Hoeflea sp. 108: one gene and its partner. The protein of the gene in region 1 interacts with the protein of each later gene in a pairwise test. Links are inferred from orthologs where the notes say so. Each region holds a gene or a part of one and is shown on either strand. Other genes may lie near its edges. The genes, in order: mtgA and B015_RS0115320.

Region 1 (10,949 bases):
CTGACAGGATCAGCGGGTCGTTCTGCCTGGAGTGAACATTCATTTCAAGAAACCACCCTCGGCGCCGGTCGGGACCGGCGTTGCGGCGCCTTCGGACGCCGAGTGGACACATAGGGATTTGCGCGCCAAAGCGAAAGCGGAATGTTCCGGTTTAAGAGTTGGAACGAGTCTGGAACGAATCAGCGACGAATCACTGACTCTGGACGATTCAGGTTTTGTTCACCCCAACATATTGAAGAACAGCTGGCAAGCGGCACCACATGCAGACTCACTAAAGTGGCCAGTTCCCGATTCCGCGCCGTTGCCGTTAACCTTTGCCGGCAAGGTCGCGCCCAGCAGGGTGAAGCCGCACGCAAAATAATGAAATTATTGATGTTTCCTACTCAGGCGTTAACAGCAGCGAGGCCTGCAACCGCGATTTGATTAAGACTTGAACCAAATGCGGAACGAACTGGCGACGAATCGGTGACCGTACCTGTTTCCCGGTTTGTTCACCGCTAGATGTTGTGCCGCTTGATCTCCTCGGGCGGATTCGAGGCAAGTCCGGTGCAAGTTCGCATGCGAAAGCCCACAACCGCCGTTAACCTTTGCGTGCCATTCCGGCACGAACAGCCTGTAGCGAAAATATCTGTGATTGCATTCCGTTAGGTCATACTCGCTGGTTGTGTACAACGCCGACGCGTGTCTCCATGGCCAGGTTGAGTCTGTGCGGCGGGGTTGCCTGGACAGGGCCTCCGGAAAATGCGGCGCACCGCGCAGGCGCACGACACTGGAGGGACCAACATGAAACGACTGTTCGCCGAGTTCTTCGGCACATTCTGGCTCGTCTTCGGCGGCTGCGGCAGCGCCGTCCTTGCGGCGGCATACCCCGATCTCGGCATCGGCTTTCTCGGCGTTGCGTTTGCGTTCGGCCTGACCGTTCTCACCATGGCCTATGCTGTCGGCGGCATTTCCGGCGGCCACTTCAACCCGGCCGTTTCGGTCGGCCTGCTGGTCGGCGGCCGCTTCGACGCCAAGGACCTGATCCCCTATGTGATCGCCCAAGTGTTGGGCGCCGTCGTCGCCTCGGCGGTGCTCTATGTGATCGTCAGCGGCAAGGCCGACTTTGCCGGCATCGGCGGCTTCGCCACCAACGGCTATGGCGATGCATCGCCCGGCAAATACGGCATGACGTCCGCACTGGTCATCGAGGTCGTGCTGACCTTCATGTTCCTGATGATCATCCTCGGCTCGACCCATGGCCGTGTGCCCAAGGGCTTCGCCCCCATCGCCATCGGCCTGGCGCTGACCCTGATCCACCTGATCTCGATCCCGGTCACCAACACGTCGGTCAACCCAGCGCGTTCGACCGGACCGGCGCTGTTCGTCGGCGGCATCGCCCTGCAGCAACTGTGGTTGTTCTGGGTCGCGCCGATCGTCGGCGCCATCCTGGCTGGCATCACGCACAAGGCGCTGTTCGAGAGCGAGTGAACAAACCCGACTTCCTTGCCAAGAAAAAAACGGCGCCGAAAGGCGCCGTTTTCCACTGTTGAAATGCTGACGGGCGGTCAGACGAAATACTGCCCGCCATTGGCGGTCAGCGTCGCGCCGGTGACAAAGCCCGACTCGTCGGAGGCCAGGAACACCACGCAGCGCGCAATTTCCTCGGGCTCGCCGAGACGGCCGACCGGAATCTGGGCGATGATCGATTCGCGCACCTTCTCGGGAACTGCCATCACCATTTCGGTGGCGATGTAGCCGGGGCAGATGACGTTGACCGTGATGCCGGCGCGTGCGCCCTCCTGCGCCAGCGCCTTGGTGAAGCCGATGTCGCCGGCCTTCGACGCCGAATAGTTGGCCTGGCCCGCCTGGCCCTTTTGGCCGTTGATCGAGGAGATGGTGATGACGCGGCCGAACTTGCGGTCGCGCATACCGCTCCACAGCGGGTGGGTCATGTTGAAGACGCCATGCAGGTTGGTGTCGATGACTTCCTTCCACTGCTCGCGCGTCATCTTGTGGAACATCGAGTCGCGGGTGATGCCGGCGTTGTTGACCAGCACCGCAACCGGGCCAAGATCGGCCTCCACCTGCCTGATGCCGGCCTCGCAGGCGTCATAGTCGGCGACCGACCATTTGTAGACCGGAATACCCGTCTCTGCCTTGAACTTCTGCGCGGCCTCGTCGTTGCCGGCATAGTTGGCAGCGACCGAGTAGCCCGCGTTTTTCAGCGCGATCGAAATAGCGGCACCAATGCCGCGCGATCCGCCGGTGACGAGTGCGACCTTACCCATTCGTTTCCCCTTTTCTGCTGCTTGGATGACTTGCCCTTATGACAGGCATTTAAAGACGAAGAGGGCGGCACTTAGGCCGCCCTCTCGCATTTCGATTTACATCGCCTCGACACACATCGCGACGCCCATGCCGCCGCCGATGCACAGGGTCGCCAGACCCTTTTTGGCTCCACGCCGCCGCATCTCGTAGACCAGCGTGTTGAAGACGCGGGCGCCCGACGCGCCGACCGGATGGCCGATGGCAATCGCGCCGCCATTGACGTTGACGATGTCAGGGTTCCAGCCCATGTCCTTGTTGACCGCGCAGGCCTGCGCCGCAAAGGCTTCATTGGCCTCGACTAGGTCGAGATCGCCGACCGACCAGCCAGCCTTCTCGAGCGCCTTGCGCGAGGCCGGGATCGGGCCGGTGCCCATGATCTGCGGATCGACTCCAGCGGTTGCCCACGAAACGATGCGCACGAGCGGCGTCAGGCCGCGTCGCACCGCTTCCGCCTCGCTCATCAGCACCACGGCGGCCGCGCCGTCATTGATGCCGGATGCGTTGCCAGCGGTGACGGTGCCTTCCTTGTCGAAGGCCGGACGCAGCTTGGCCAGCGCATCCATGGTCGTGCCGGCACGGATGTATTCGTCCTGGTCGACGATGGTATCGCCCTTCTTGCCCTTGATCGTGACCGGCACGATCTCGTCCTTGAAACGGCCGGCAACCTGGGCAGCTTCGGCCTTGTTCTGCGAGGCAACAGCAAAGCGGTCCTGCTCCTCGCGGGTCAGCTGCCATTGGCGGGCGACGTTCTCGGCGGTGTTGCCCATGTGGTAGCCGTAGAAGGCGTCTGTCAGGCCGTCCTTGATCATCGTGTCGATCATCTTGAAGTCGCCCATCTTCACGCCGCCGCGCAGGTGCTGGCAGTGCGGCGCCATGGACATCGATTCCTGGCCGCCGGCGACGATGATCTTGGCGTCGCCGATGGCGATCTGCTGCATGCCGATGGCGATGGTGCGCAGGCCCGAACCGCAGAGCTGGTTGAGGCCCCAGGCAGTCGCCTCCTGCGGGATGCCGGCAGCCATGGCCGCCTGGCGCGCTGGGTTCTGCCCCGCACCTGCCGTCAAGATCTGGCCGAGGATGACCTCGTCGACTTCCTTGGCATCGACGCCGGCACGCGCCAGCGCCTCCCTGACCGCGATCGCACCCAGCTCATGCGCCGGCGTGTTGGCGAAGGCGCCGTTGAACGAACCGACCGGCGTGCGTGCCGCACTGGCGACGACGATGGAGGTGGAGGCGGACATGTTTCTCTCCAGACTTGGTGAAACGAGAAGGTTTGTTGTGCGTCGAAGAAATTGGCGCTCACGACTTTTCTTGCCCGTTCCAGGACCCGAGTCAAACCGGAAAATCGGCTAGCGGCTCATGCTGCGCTTGCAGTGCAGCAATGCTGCGCAGCATTTTTTTGCCGGCATGTCCGGGCTTCTCGTTCTTGCACTGCACAAAGCGCTTGGATTTGCAGTTGCTTTGCGCGTATCCTGCCCCCGAGGCGCAATGTTACCGGCTGCTTACACGGCAATCCGGTCTTCCGGGGGAGGATGCTGATGCCTGCAAAAGACGAGCCGGTGGTGATCAAGAAATACGCCAACCGGCGGCTCTACAATACCGGCACGAGCACTTATGTGACGCTCGAGGACTTGGCCGAAATGGTCAAGAAGGGCGAAGAATTCACCGTGCAGGATGCCAAGTCCGGCGAGGACATCACCCATCCGGTGCTGACCCAGATCATCTTCGAGCTGGAGAACAAGGACGGGCAGAACATGCTGCCGATCCCGTTCCTGCGCCAGTTGATTTCGTTCTATGGCGACCAGATGCAGATGGTGGTGCCGAGCTTCCTCGAGCAGTCGATGATCGCCTTTGCCAAGGAACAGGAACGCTTCCGCGAGCAGATGAAGTCGACCTTCGGCAAGGCGCCTATGGATATGATGAAGGGCGCCACGCCGATGAAGGCGCTGGAAGAGCAGACCCGGCGCAACATGGAGCTGTTCCAGAACGCCATGCGCATGTTCACGCCCTTCCCGGCCGCTTCGGGCAGCGCGCCGGCCGAGCCGGCACGGAAGGAAGCAGCCGAGAAGCCCGACGATCTCAAGGAGCTGAAGGAACAGCTCGCTGCAATGCAGCGCAAGATCGATTCTATGGGGTGAGGCACGGTCGGCCCAGAGCGCACTCAAAAAGCCAACTGCTTGGCTTTTTGAGTGCCGAACGCCCGGAGCGACAGCGAAGGGCTGGGGCTTTTTGTTTGAGAACGCCGGGGAGCTGTCGGGTTCAGCCCCCCACTGGGGCAGCGCAACTCATCATCTAAGCCCGACGGCTTCTCACTCCGGCGCCAGCGCCAAAGCCAACCGTACGCCACCCTGCCCTACCCTTTCAGGCGAGAGATTTTCAACCTGACGCAGGGTTTTGCTCTGCTCACCGAGCGTGTTTTCTAGGCGCGCAACATCGGAGGAACCCCATCATGACCGAACTGACGCTGGCCAAGGCCAACGCCATCATTACCACCGCATTCGAACTGGGCGCCCAGCAGGACTTCAAGCCGCTGGGCGTTGCCGTGCTCGATGCCGGCGGCCATCTCCTGGCATTCCAGCGCCAGGACCGCGCGCCCTTCATCCGCGCCGAGGTTGCCTCGGGCAAGGCCTATGGCGCGCTCGCCGTGGGCACCAGCTCGCGTGCGCTCGGAGTTGCAGCCGTAGAGCGTCCACATTTCTTCCAGGGACTGTCGGCGGTATCGGGCGGCAAGATCGTGCCGGTCCCCGGCGGCGTGCTGATCCGCAACAAGGACGGCGATGTGCTGGGTGCCGTCGGCATTTCCGGCGACACGTCTGACAATGACGAGCTGGCGGCAATGGCCGGCATCGAGGCGGCCGGCTTCGTTGCCAAGGTCTGAGGCGATCCCAGACAAGGCATGACGCGGCTTTCCGTCGGAAACCGCATCAAACCAAAGAGCGCGTTTTCGCGATTCGAGGGAATCGCGGCGACGCTCTAGTCGCGGCCGAAGGTGACGTCGCGGTTGGCCGATCGGATCGAGACCGAGAAGCCAGCCAGGACGTCGAGCAGGGCGATTACCACCAGGATGAAGAAGACCGAGCTGGTGGCGCCGCGCATCAGCAGGAACTCGACCAGGAACGCCACGAAGACGAAGGTCGACAGCAGGTGGTCGATGACAGAGGCGCTGCCCGTGCGGGTCGCCTTGACGATCTCGACGAAGAACAGAAGCAGCGCAACGACGATCAGCAGGTCGCCGAGGGTGAGCGTGAAGACGCCGCCCGACATCATGCCGAGCGAGACGACCGTGGTCTGCCACGGATCCCCCGCGGGGCCGCTGCCGAACAACCCGGCAAGGCCGGCGTTGTAGAGAATGAAGGGCACGATCAGAAGGGGGATGCCGGCAAGCATAAAGCTACTCCGCGTTTTGCTCGCCCTTGTAGAAGGGGCCCGGCCGCTTCGGTCAAGGACTTCGTGGCTTCACCCGATCACCGACGCACAAAAAGAAAGGACCGGCAAAGCCGGTCCTTTCTGATCTAAGCCCGTCCGGAAGAAGCTTCTCAGCTTTCCTTCGGCGTCAGAACCTGGCGACCGCGATACATGCCGGTCTTCAGGTCGATGTGGTGCGGACGGCGCATTTCGCCCGAGTTCTTGTCCTCGACATAGGTCGGGGACTTGAGGGCGTCAGCCGAACGGCGCATGCCGCGCTTGGACGGGGAGGTTTTTCGTTTTGGAACAGCCATGGATACACTCCACTAATCGGTCAAGTGACCCTGTCCGCCCTCGTGAAAGGGCCGCATCCAAGGCCGGAATATGAAGAAGTCGGGGAGCCTATACACGGCGAGGCCAAGCTTGACCAGCCCGAACCGACTCTTTTTTCAGCCGACGCACAATGCCGGCGCTAGTCCAGACACTGGACATAAGCGCCTGCCCTTGAGGCACGGCGCTCGATCACCGAAGCAAGCCGCCTGAGCCCGGCACCCGGCTTGGCCGGGTTGCGTGCGGCGGGGTTCGGCAGCGTTACCGCCAGGAGTGCTGCCTGCCGCCGACTGAGCTGGCTTGCGGGCTTGCCAAAATAGTGCTGCGAGGCCGCCTCGATGCCGTAGATGTTCGGGCCCCACTCGGCGATGTTGAGATAAATCTCCATGATCCGCCGCTTGGACATCAGCGCATCGAAATAGATCGCCAGCGGCAGCTCCGCCGCCTTCCGGATGAATGAGCGGCCGTTCCAGAGATAGAGGTTCTTCACCGTCTGCATCGGGATGGTCGAGGCACCGCGGGTCGATTCGCCATCCAGCGCATCGCTGATGACGCCACGAAGCTCGCCGAGATCGACGCCCCGGTGCGAACAGAACTGCCCGTCCTCGGACATGATGACGGAATGGGCGAGCACCGGGGCGATATCGTCGAGCGCCACCCATTGCCGGTCGTAGCCCTGCAAGGTGACGATGTCCTTGACCATAAGGGTGGAGATCGGCCGCACGAAGGGTGGCATATAGAGAATGGTCAGCACGACCGGCAGAGCGATCAAGGCCGCAGCCGCAAGCGCCCCGAGCCGCACCCAGCGGCGCAGGCTTCCGCGCGAGAGGATCCCGCGTCGCGCTGCAGCCATGTCCAGCCCTTCGGTTTCCGGCTCTATGATCGGTTCCGCCAACCCGCCTGCCCTTGCCTGTCAGCCTTTCGGCATAAAGGCGCTTGGCTTCTTGCGCAACGTCTGTGTGTCCGCTACCGCTCGCCACCATGACGATCGACAGCGATATCATGTTCGAAACCGCCTTGAGACTGCGCGCCGACGCCGTCGAGACCCAACTCGGTCACCTGCTCAGCGACCATATGCTGTCGGGCGAGATATCGCGGCCCGGTCACCTGATGGCGGCGATGCGCCATGGTGCGCTGAACGGCGGCAAGCGGCTGCGCCCGTTCCTGGTGCTGGAAAGCGCCGCGCTCTTTGACGCCGACGGCGAGGCTGCGCTGCGTGTCGCTACCGCACTCGAATGCGTACATTGCTATTCGCTCATCCATGACGACCTGCCGGCGATGGACGATGACGACCTGCGCCGCGGCCAACCGACCGTCCACAAGGCGTTCGACGAGGCGACTGCGATCCTGGCCGGCGACGGCCTCTTGACCTTTGCCTTCGACATTATCGCCGACGAGGCCACCCATCTGCCGGCCGAGCGTCGCGCAGCCCTGGTCCTGGCGCTTGCCCGCGCCGCCGGCCCCGGCGGCATGGTCGGCGGCCAGGCGCTCGACCTCGACGCCGAACGCAACAAGCCCGACGAGGCTGGTATCATCCGTCTGCAAGCGATGAAGACAGGCGCGCTGATCCGCTTTGCCTGCGAGGCCGGCGCCATCATCGCCGGCGCCTCTACCGCCGAGCGCGAAACGCTCGCCGAATTCGGCTCGGCCATCGGCCTCGCCTTTCAGCTTGCCGACGATCTGCTCGACCTCACGGCGGACGCCAAGACCATGGGCAAGGCGACGGGCAAGGATGCGGCCGCCGGCAAGGCGACGCTGGTTTCTCTCCATGGCGCCAACTGGGCCCGCGCCCAGCTCGCCGGTCTGGTGACCCAGGCGCATGCCCTGCTCGAGCCCTTCGGCGAAGGCGGTGCGATGCTCAAGGCGGCCGCAAGCTTCGTGGCCGAGCGCAACAGCTGATCCGGCCTGACAGCCAGTAGATTCGTGCCTGCGCCAGGCTTGGTGCGGGTCAGAATCTCTTAATGTTAATAGTGTCTATTCCAGCTCCATAAAATTGTGCGTATGTGTTTGGGGTTGCGCATGCCGGAGCACTCGTCCTTCATCCGTTCGATACGGATCAGATACCTGTCGGGTCTCCTGATCTTCGCCGCGACGTCAGCCGCGGTCATGGCCGCCTTCAACCAGGGCAATGCCTTCCGCCGCGATGTCGACGACATCGCCTCGCATCTGCAGTCCTTCACACGTGAATTGCGAAACGCCACGAGCTTCGCCGAAACCACGACGACGGCCTGGCGCCCGGAGACGCGCGAGGCGCTCGCCTCTGCCGCACGCAATCACGCTGCCCGCATCGAAGGCGGCATCACCGAACTGAGCACCGCAATCGACGCGGTGCGCCCAGACCTGTCGACCAAGTCGCAACGCGAGCTGGACAGTGCCGCGGTCAATGGCGACCTGTTCTGGTCGGCGCGCGATATGGCGCGCAATCTCAGTGCCCTCGCCACCGCCCAGAACGCCAGCGAGTGGAGCTATCGCGAGATCCGCAACCAGAACGACCTGTTTGCCCAGCCGATGCTAGTGCGGGCACGCAACGTTATGGAAGAGGAACGCCGCGTCGCGGAAGCACGCAGCGACAACCTGCTGATGATGGCAAGCGTGCTTTTGATGCTTGTCATCGGCGGCGTCGCCTTCTGGGTCTTCCGCCCGATGGAAAATGCCATCCGCCGTGCCTTTGCCGAGACCGCAGAATCATTGTCGAAGGCCGAGGCGGCCGACCGCGCCAAATCGGAATTCCTCGCCAATATGAGCCATGAGATTCGCACGCCGATGAACGGCGTGCTCGGCATGGCCGAGCTTCTCGCCCGCACGGACCTAACCCCGCGCCAGAAGACCTTCACCGATGTCATCGTGAAATCGGGCAACGCGCTTTTGACCATCATCAACGACGTGCTCGACTTCTCCAAGATCAACGCCGGCCAGTTGACCCTCGACCCAGCCCCGTTCCATCTCGGCGAAGCGGTCGAGGACGTGGCGACCCTGATCTCGGCACGCGTCGCCGAAAAGAATCTCGAACTCATCGTCCGCGTCGATCCGCGCCTGCCCAGCCATGTAATCGGCGACGTCGGTCGCTTCCGCCAGATCATCACCAACATGCTCGGCAACGCCGTGAAGTTCACCGAGCGCGGCCACGTGCTGGTCGACGTGACAGGCGAGCCGGTCGACGACACGGTGGCGCTGAAGGTGCGCGTCGAGGACACCGGCATCGGCATCCCCGCAGACAAGCTGCAGAGCGTCTTCGAGAAGTTCGCCCAGGTCGACGGCAGCTCGACCCGCCGTCATGAAGGCACTGGCCTTGGCCTCGCCATCGCCGCCCGCCTGGTCGACCTGATGAGCGGCCATATCGGCGTCGAAAGCGAGCTCGGCAAGGGTTCGGTGTTCTGGTTCACCGCCATGCTGCCCGCCTATGAGGCACAAGACACCGGTACCGGCGTTCCCGTCGACGTGACCGGGGCGCGCGTGCTGGTCATCGACGACAATCCGGTCAACCGCGAGATCCTTCTGGAGCAACTCAAGAGCTGGGGCTTCGACTGCGCCGCGGCCGAAAGCGGCGCCATCGGGCTCGCCTTCCTCGACCGCGCTGCCCAGCTCGGTGCCAGCGTCGATTGCGTCATCCTCGATTACCAGATGCCGGGCATGAATGGCGCCGACGTTGCCAAGGCCATCGCCGCCGACAGCCGCACGTCATCGATCCCCGTCGTGCTGCTGACCTCGGTCGACCAGATCGACTTCAGCCGCATGGTGCTCGATTTCGGCATCGCCGCGCACCTGACCAAGCCGGCCCGTTCGGCGGTGCTGCTCGGCACCGTGATTGCCGCTGTGCAGAAGGCGCGCTCCCAGGCCGGACGGACGCAGTTCGTCCGCGAACCGGTCAGGCAGACCCAGCAGCCGGCCTTCACCGTCATTCGTGGCCCGGCGCAAGCGCCGCTCGCCCAGCCCGAACCAGGCCCATTACAAGGCGGAGCGCTCGACGTTCTGGTAGCCGAGGACAACGAGGTCAACCAGCTGGTCTTCGGCCAGATCCTGTCGGGCCTGGGGCTCAGCCACCGCATCGCCGGCAACGGCCGCACGGCAGTCGAGATGTACCGCACCTTCAGGCCCAAGCTGATCCTGATGGACGTCTCGATGCCCGAGATGAACGGTTACGAAGCGACACGCGCCATTCGCGCCGAGGAAGAAGCCAACGGCACCCGCACGCCCATCATCGGAGTAACGGCGCATGCGCTGAAGGGTGACCGCGAGAAATGCCTGGATGCCGGCATGGACGACTACCTGCCCAAGCCGGTGTCGCCCGACAAGCTCGGCACCAAGATCGGCACCTGGCTGAGCGAGAGCGCCGAATTGGTTCAATCGGCCTGACGAACGACACCAGGCGTCCAGCTATGCAACGATCACGCGGCGTCCCAGGGCGCCGCTTCTCGTTTCAAGCGCTGCGCCTTTATGACTTCCTTATTTCTTCGCTGTCGGTCCTGTCTCGAATCCTGATGCGGCCATCTCTAGCTTCCTGACGCGACCGGATGCGGCCACAGCCGCCCGGCGCACAACAAAGGAAGACTGCGATGCTGCGCGCTCACCTGACGCACCGGATGGCCGGTGCCGACAAATCCGACGCTGCCGTCCGCCCTGCGCGAAAGGCTGCGAACGACCATGCTTCGGTGCCCCAGACCGACCCTTTCATGTTCACCCGGCTTTTTGTCGTCACCGGCATCGTTCTGGGCGGACTGGCGCTCGCCGGCATGCTCTCCAACTGACCATGGACATATGCGACGTGATTTCGGTCGAGGACGTCGTCCTCGACCTCAGGCCGGAGGGCAAGACGCGGCTGCTCAAGGAGCTGTCCGTGCTCGCCTCCCGGCGTATCGGCGTTCAGGCCGGCGAGATCGTCTCGGTACTCTCAACCCGCGAAAAGC
Region 2 (4,783 bases), 1.5 Mb from region 1 along the record:
CGAAGCGAGTGCGGTCGCCACCGTCGGCACGTCGGCGCCGCACAGATGCGCCGCACCAAGCACGGCCAGCGCATTCTGGACGATATGGCGGCCGGGCGCGCCGATGCGGGCCTGGATATCGCGGCCACCGATACGGGCGACGATCATCGAGTGATCGGCCTCGAGCGTGCATTTCAGCAGGCGATACTCGGCCTTCGCATCCTCGCCGAAGCCGAGAATATCCTCGACGCCGGCAGTCTGGGCCAGCTTTTCGAGCAATTTGAAGCGGCCGTCGTCGCGGTTGAGCAGCACAGCACCGCCAGGTTCGACGCCTTCGAAGATCTCGGCCTTGGCCTTGGCGATCTCGTCGAGACTGCGGAAGAAGCCAAGATGCGCTGCGGCAATCAAGGTGACGATCGCGACATGCGGGCGGACCATGCGCACCAGCGGGCTGATCTCGCCCGGATGGTTCATGCCGATCTCGAACACGGCGTAGTCGCTGTCGGCGGGCATGCGCGCCAGCGTCAGCGGCACGCCCCAATGGTTGTTGAACGACGCAACCGAGGCATGCACCTTGCCGACCGAGGACAGCCCGTGGCGCAGGGCTTCCTTGGTGCTGGTCTTGCCGACCGAACCTGTGACGGCGACGATCCGGGCCCGCGAGCGCGCCCGCGCGGCGATGCCGAGCTTTTCGAGCGCGACCAGCACGTCGGGCACCACGATCATCGGCGCGGTCAGCCGTCCCAGTGCCGGCAGCTTGCCTTCGGCGACGATCAGCAGCCCTGCCCCGGCCTTGACGGCTGCGGTGGCAAAGTCGTGGCCGTCCATCGCCTCGCCCTTGATGGCGAAGAACGCTTCGCCCGGCTTCAGAGTGCGGCTGTCGATGGAAATGCCCGATATGCCCTCGGGCATCTGGCCCAGCGGCCTGCCGCCCGTCGCCTCGACGAGAGCCTCGGAGGTCCAGAGCAGGCTCATGCAGCCTCTCCGAGCGCCTTGCGCACTTCTTCATGGTCGGAGAAATGCAGCGTCTCGGAGCCGACGGTCTGGCCCTCTTCATGGCCCTTGCCGGCCACGATCAGCGTGTCGCCCTCGCGCAGCAGCGCCACCGCCTCATGGATCGCCTTGCGGCGGTCGCCGATCTCGATGGCGCCGGGTGCTGCAGCCATGATGGCGGCGCGGATGGTCTCGGGCACCTCGGAGCGCGGATTGTCGTCGGTGACGATCGTGATGTCGGCCAGTCGGGTCGCGATCTCGCCCATGATCGGCCGCTTGCCGCGGTCGCGGTCGCCGCCGCAGCCGAACACCACGACGACGCGGCCGGTCGTGAACGGCCGCACCGAGGCGAGCACATTCTCCAGCGCATCGGGCTTATGGGCGTAGTCGACATAGACGGGGGCGCCCGAAGACGTAGTGCCGACGAGGTCGAGACGGCCCGGCGCCCCCTTGAGATGCTCGAGCGCCGACAGTGCCTTGGCGACATCGGTGCCCGTCGCAATCGCGAGGCCTGCCGCCACCAGCGAATTGGCAACCTGGAAGTCGCCGGCCAGCGGCAGGTCGATCTCATAGATCGTGCCGCCGCATTCGATTTCGGCGCGCTGGCGATGGCGTTCATGCTCGACGCGCTTGAGGCTGAGGAAATCGCCATGACGTCCGACCGTCAGCACCTTGAGACCTGCGGCGCGGGCCGCGTCGACCGTCGGCTGCGACCAGGCATCGTCGGCAAAGATCACCGCCGGCGCGCCCTTGGGCAGCAGCGTGTCGAACAGGCGCAGCTTGGCGCGGTGGTAATCCTCGACCGTCGGATGGTAATCCATGTGGTCGCGACCGAGATTGGTGAAGCCTGCGGCGGCGAGCTGAACGCCATCCAGCCGGCGCTGGTCGAGGCCGTGGCTTGAAGCCTCCATCGACGCATGGGTCACGCCTGCATTGGCAAGTTCGGCCAACAGCCTGTGCAGCGCCACCGGATCCGGCGTCGTCAGCTGGCCGTATTCGTTGCGGCCCGGCGCGACGACGCCCGTCGTGCCGATGCTGGCAGCGGCATAACCCGCCCGCTCCCAGATCTGGCGGGTAAAGGCTGCGACCGACGTCTTGCCGCTGGTGCCGGTCACGGCCACCATGGTTTCGGGCTGGCGGCCAAAGAACTTGGCGGCGCTGAGCGCCAGCGCCTGGCGCGGATCGTCGACCGAAATCACCGGCACGCCGATGGAGCCGAGTTCGGCGCCCCTGGCAGCCACGACGGCCAGCGCACCGCGCCTGGCGGCATCCCCGGCATAGGCGGCGCCATCGGCCTTGCTGCCGGCAACGGCAAAAAACACGGTTCCGGGCACGACTTGCCTGGAATCCGACGACACCCCGCTCACCTCTACATCGTTGGGATTGAGCCCATCGACAGGCAGGACACCGGCAAGGTCTATCAGTTTCATTGAGGTCCGTTCGCTACAAACAATTGGCGCGCCCCGCAGGCGCGCCCATGGAATCAAGGGTAGGAAGCCAGCGTTGCCGCACCTTCTTGGCCGAATTCTGGCTTTACGCCAAGCAGGGACGCCGAACGCCGGATAATGTTGGACACCATCGGCGCGGCAGTGAAGCCGGCCGTGGCCGAACGGGTGGACCCTTCCATCTTCGGTTCGTCGATGATGGTCAGCACCAGATATTGGGGATCGTCCATCGGGAAGGCAGCGAGGAAGGCGTTGAAGTTCTTTTCCTTCGAATAGCGCCCGTTGACGACCTTTTCGGCCGTTCCGGTCTTGCCGCCGACGCGATAACCGGGAACCGTACCGCGCTTGCCGGAACCACCGGGGGCCGTCGCGTTCAGGTTATAGAGATAGCGCATGTCGGCGCTGGTCTGGTCGCTCACCACCTTGGTCGAGACGGCCATCGCCTCTTCTAGGGTGCGCGGCAGGAAGGTCGGTATCATGTAGCGGCCGCCATTCATCAGCGCGACCGCACCGGCTGCCGTCTGCAGCGGCGTCGTCGAGAAGCCGTGGCCGAACGCAGCGGTGATCGAGTGCACCTTCTTCCAGACCTTCGGCTCGGTGGGACGCGCCGATTCCGGAAGCTCGGTCTGCAGGCGGTCGAGCAGGCCGAGACGCTTGAGGAACTCGCGGTGTCCCTCGATGCCGACGACGTCGGCCTCCTTGGCCGAACCGATGTTGGACGAGAAGATGAACACTTCCGGCACCGTCAGCACCCGGCCCTTGCCGTGGAAGTCGCGGATGGTCTGGCGGCCGATGGTCAGCGGGCGGCTGGCATCAACGGTGCTGTTGAGCGACATCTTGCCCGAATCCAGCGCCATTGCCGTGGTGAAGCTCTTGATGGTCGAGCCCATCTCGAACAGGCCGGCCGACATGCGGTTCAGCCGGTCCTTGTCCTGGGCGTTGAACGGATTGTTGGGATCGAAGTCGGGCACCGAGCCCATGGCGAGGATTTCGCCTGTCTTGACGTTGATCACGACAGCACCGGCAGCCACGGCGCGGTACTTTTCCATCGCCGCCTGGATCTCGTCGCGCACGATGTGCTGGACGCGCAGGTCGATCGACAGACGGACAGGCTTGAGGTCCTTGGCAACCGCAAGGCCCGAGGCCTGCAGGTCGGCAAGGCCCTGGTCGTCGATATACTTCTCGAGACCGGAAATGCCCTTGTTGTCGATATTGGTCAGGCCGACGATGTAGGACGTCGTCTCGCCGCCCGGATAGAAGCGGCGCTTTTCGGTGCGGAACGCGATGCCGGGAATGCCGAGCGCCATGATCTCGGCCTGCTGCTTCGGCGTCAGCTGGCGCTTCAGCCAGACGAAGCCCGTACCGCTCTTCAGCTTGTTGTAGGTCTGCTCGACATTGAGGTCGGGCAGCACCGTCGACAGCTTTTCGATGGCCTCGTCGGCGTCGACGATGCGGCGCGGCTCGGCAAACAGCGAGGCCGTCTTGATGTCGGTGGCAAGAACCTCGCCGTTGCGGTCGACGATGTCGGGGCGCGAGGCGGTGATGCGGGATTCCGGCCCGGCCGATGTATCGGGGTCGAGCATGCCGAGATAGACGAGACGCCCGGCAATGGTGGCGTAGATGCCGAAGAACACGGCCATCGTCATGATGACGCGGTTGCGCGTTCGCCCGCCGGTCGCCTTGCGGGCGCTGTCGACGACGATCGCGGTCTCGGTCTTGACCTTGATGCGCTTCCTGCCGAACAAGCCGATCATCGAGCGATGCCTCCGGTAACGGTCTGGTCGGTGCCTGCTGCGGCCATGCCGCCGGTCCGGGTCAGGTCCTCGATCGTCAGTTCACGAACCGGCAGGTCCTTGAGATTGACGATCTGGCGCGCATCCACCGGGTCCAGCTTCAGTTCCGACTGATAGGCCTGGGCGAGCTTCTGAAGCCGCGCCGGCTGGGTCAGAAGGCTCCAGTCGGCCTTAAGCAGGTCGATGGTGTCTTCCTCGTAGCGGATCTGCGCCTCGATCTTGCGCACCGCCTCGAGCCGGTTCTCGGCCTCATGCTTGGTCTGGTAGGTGAAGGCCGCGGCCCCGACCATCGCGGCGATCAGGATTATGTCGCTGGTGCGGAACATGGTTCACCTTTCTCCCGACTGACCGACGTCGGGGAGCTTCGGAAGTCCGAAGATGGAAAAGTCTTCGCCGCGCGGCGCAACGGCGGTGCGCACGGCAGCCCGCAGCTTGGCCGAACGGGCACGCGGGTTGATGGCAGTCTCGGCGTCGCTTGGGCCCACCGCCCCGCCAGCCTTGGTGAAGGTGGTGGCAATCACCTCGAGTTCCGGCATGTAGCGCGACCGCGACGGCGCGCTCGAACGGTCGGTG

What was found.
Region 2: the proteins of mtgA (region 1) and B015_RS0115320 interact in binary tests that used the Escherichia coli proteins (3 or more experiments, as listed by UniProt). The link is inferred for Hoeflea sp. 108 from one-to-one orthologs.

What each region holds. Positions count from the first base shown.
Region 1 is NZ_KB890024.1:4,565,895-4,576,843, forward strand. Bases 5,044-7,784 are described here. They hold mtgA (monofunctional biosynthetic peptidoglycan transglycosylase), read right to left. Parts: upstream 6,899-7,784; coding sequence 6,188-6,898; downstream 5,044-6,187. Other genes in these bases: B015_RS0122730 (heme-binding protein), read left to right, coding at 5,044-5,188; B015_RS0122735 (hypothetical protein), read right to left, coding at 5,284-5,697; rpmF (50S ribosomal protein L32), read right to left, coding at 5,847-6,029; B015_RS0122750 (polyprenyl synthetase family protein), read left to right, coding at 7,027-7,784. Outside these bases: B015_RS0122705 (helicase-related protein), read right to left, coding at 1-43; aqpZ (aquaporin Z), read left to right, coding at 784-1,470; B015_RS0122715 (beta-ketoacyl-ACP reductase), read right to left, coding at 1,548-2,270; B015_RS0122720 (acetyl-CoA C-acetyltransferase), read right to left, coding at 2,367-3,551; polyhydroxyalkanoate synthesis repressor PhaR, read left to right, coding at 3,849-4,448; more of B015_RS0122730, read left to right, coding at 4,760-5,043; more of B015_RS0122750, read left to right, coding at 7,785-7,944; B015_RS0122755 (response regulator), read left to right, coding at 8,065-10,398; B015_RS33405 (hypothetical protein), read left to right, coding at 10,599-10,790; B015_RS0122765 (PTS sugar transporter subunit IIA), read left to right, coding at 10,793-10,949. UniProt on the Escherichia coli protein: Peptidoglycan polymerase that catalyzes glycan chain elongation from lipid-linked precursors. May play a role in peptidoglycan assembly during cell division in collaboration with other cell division proteins.
Region 2 is NZ_KB890024.1:3,081,814-3,086,596, forward strand. The notes cover bases 1,814-4,783. They hold B015_RS0115320 (penicillin-binding protein 2), read right to left. Parts: upstream 4,172-4,783; coding sequence 2,456-4,171; downstream 1,814-2,455. Other genes in these bases: B015_RS0115315 (UDP-N-acetylmuramoyl-L-alanyl-D-glutamate--2,6-diaminopimelate ligase), read right to left, coding at 1,814-2,402; B015_RS0115325 (hypothetical protein), read right to left, coding at 4,168-4,536; rsmH (16S rRNA (cytosine(1402)-N(4))-methyltransferase RsmH), read right to left, coding at 4,540-4,783. Also shown: B015_RS0115310 (UDP-N-acetylmuramoylalanyl-D-glutamyl-2,6-diaminopimelate--D-alanyl-D-alanine ligase), read right to left, coding at 1-954; more of B015_RS0115315, read right to left, coding at 951-1,813. UniProt on the Escherichia coli protein: Essential cell division protein that catalyzes cross-linking of the peptidoglycan cell wall at the division septum. Required for localization of FtsN.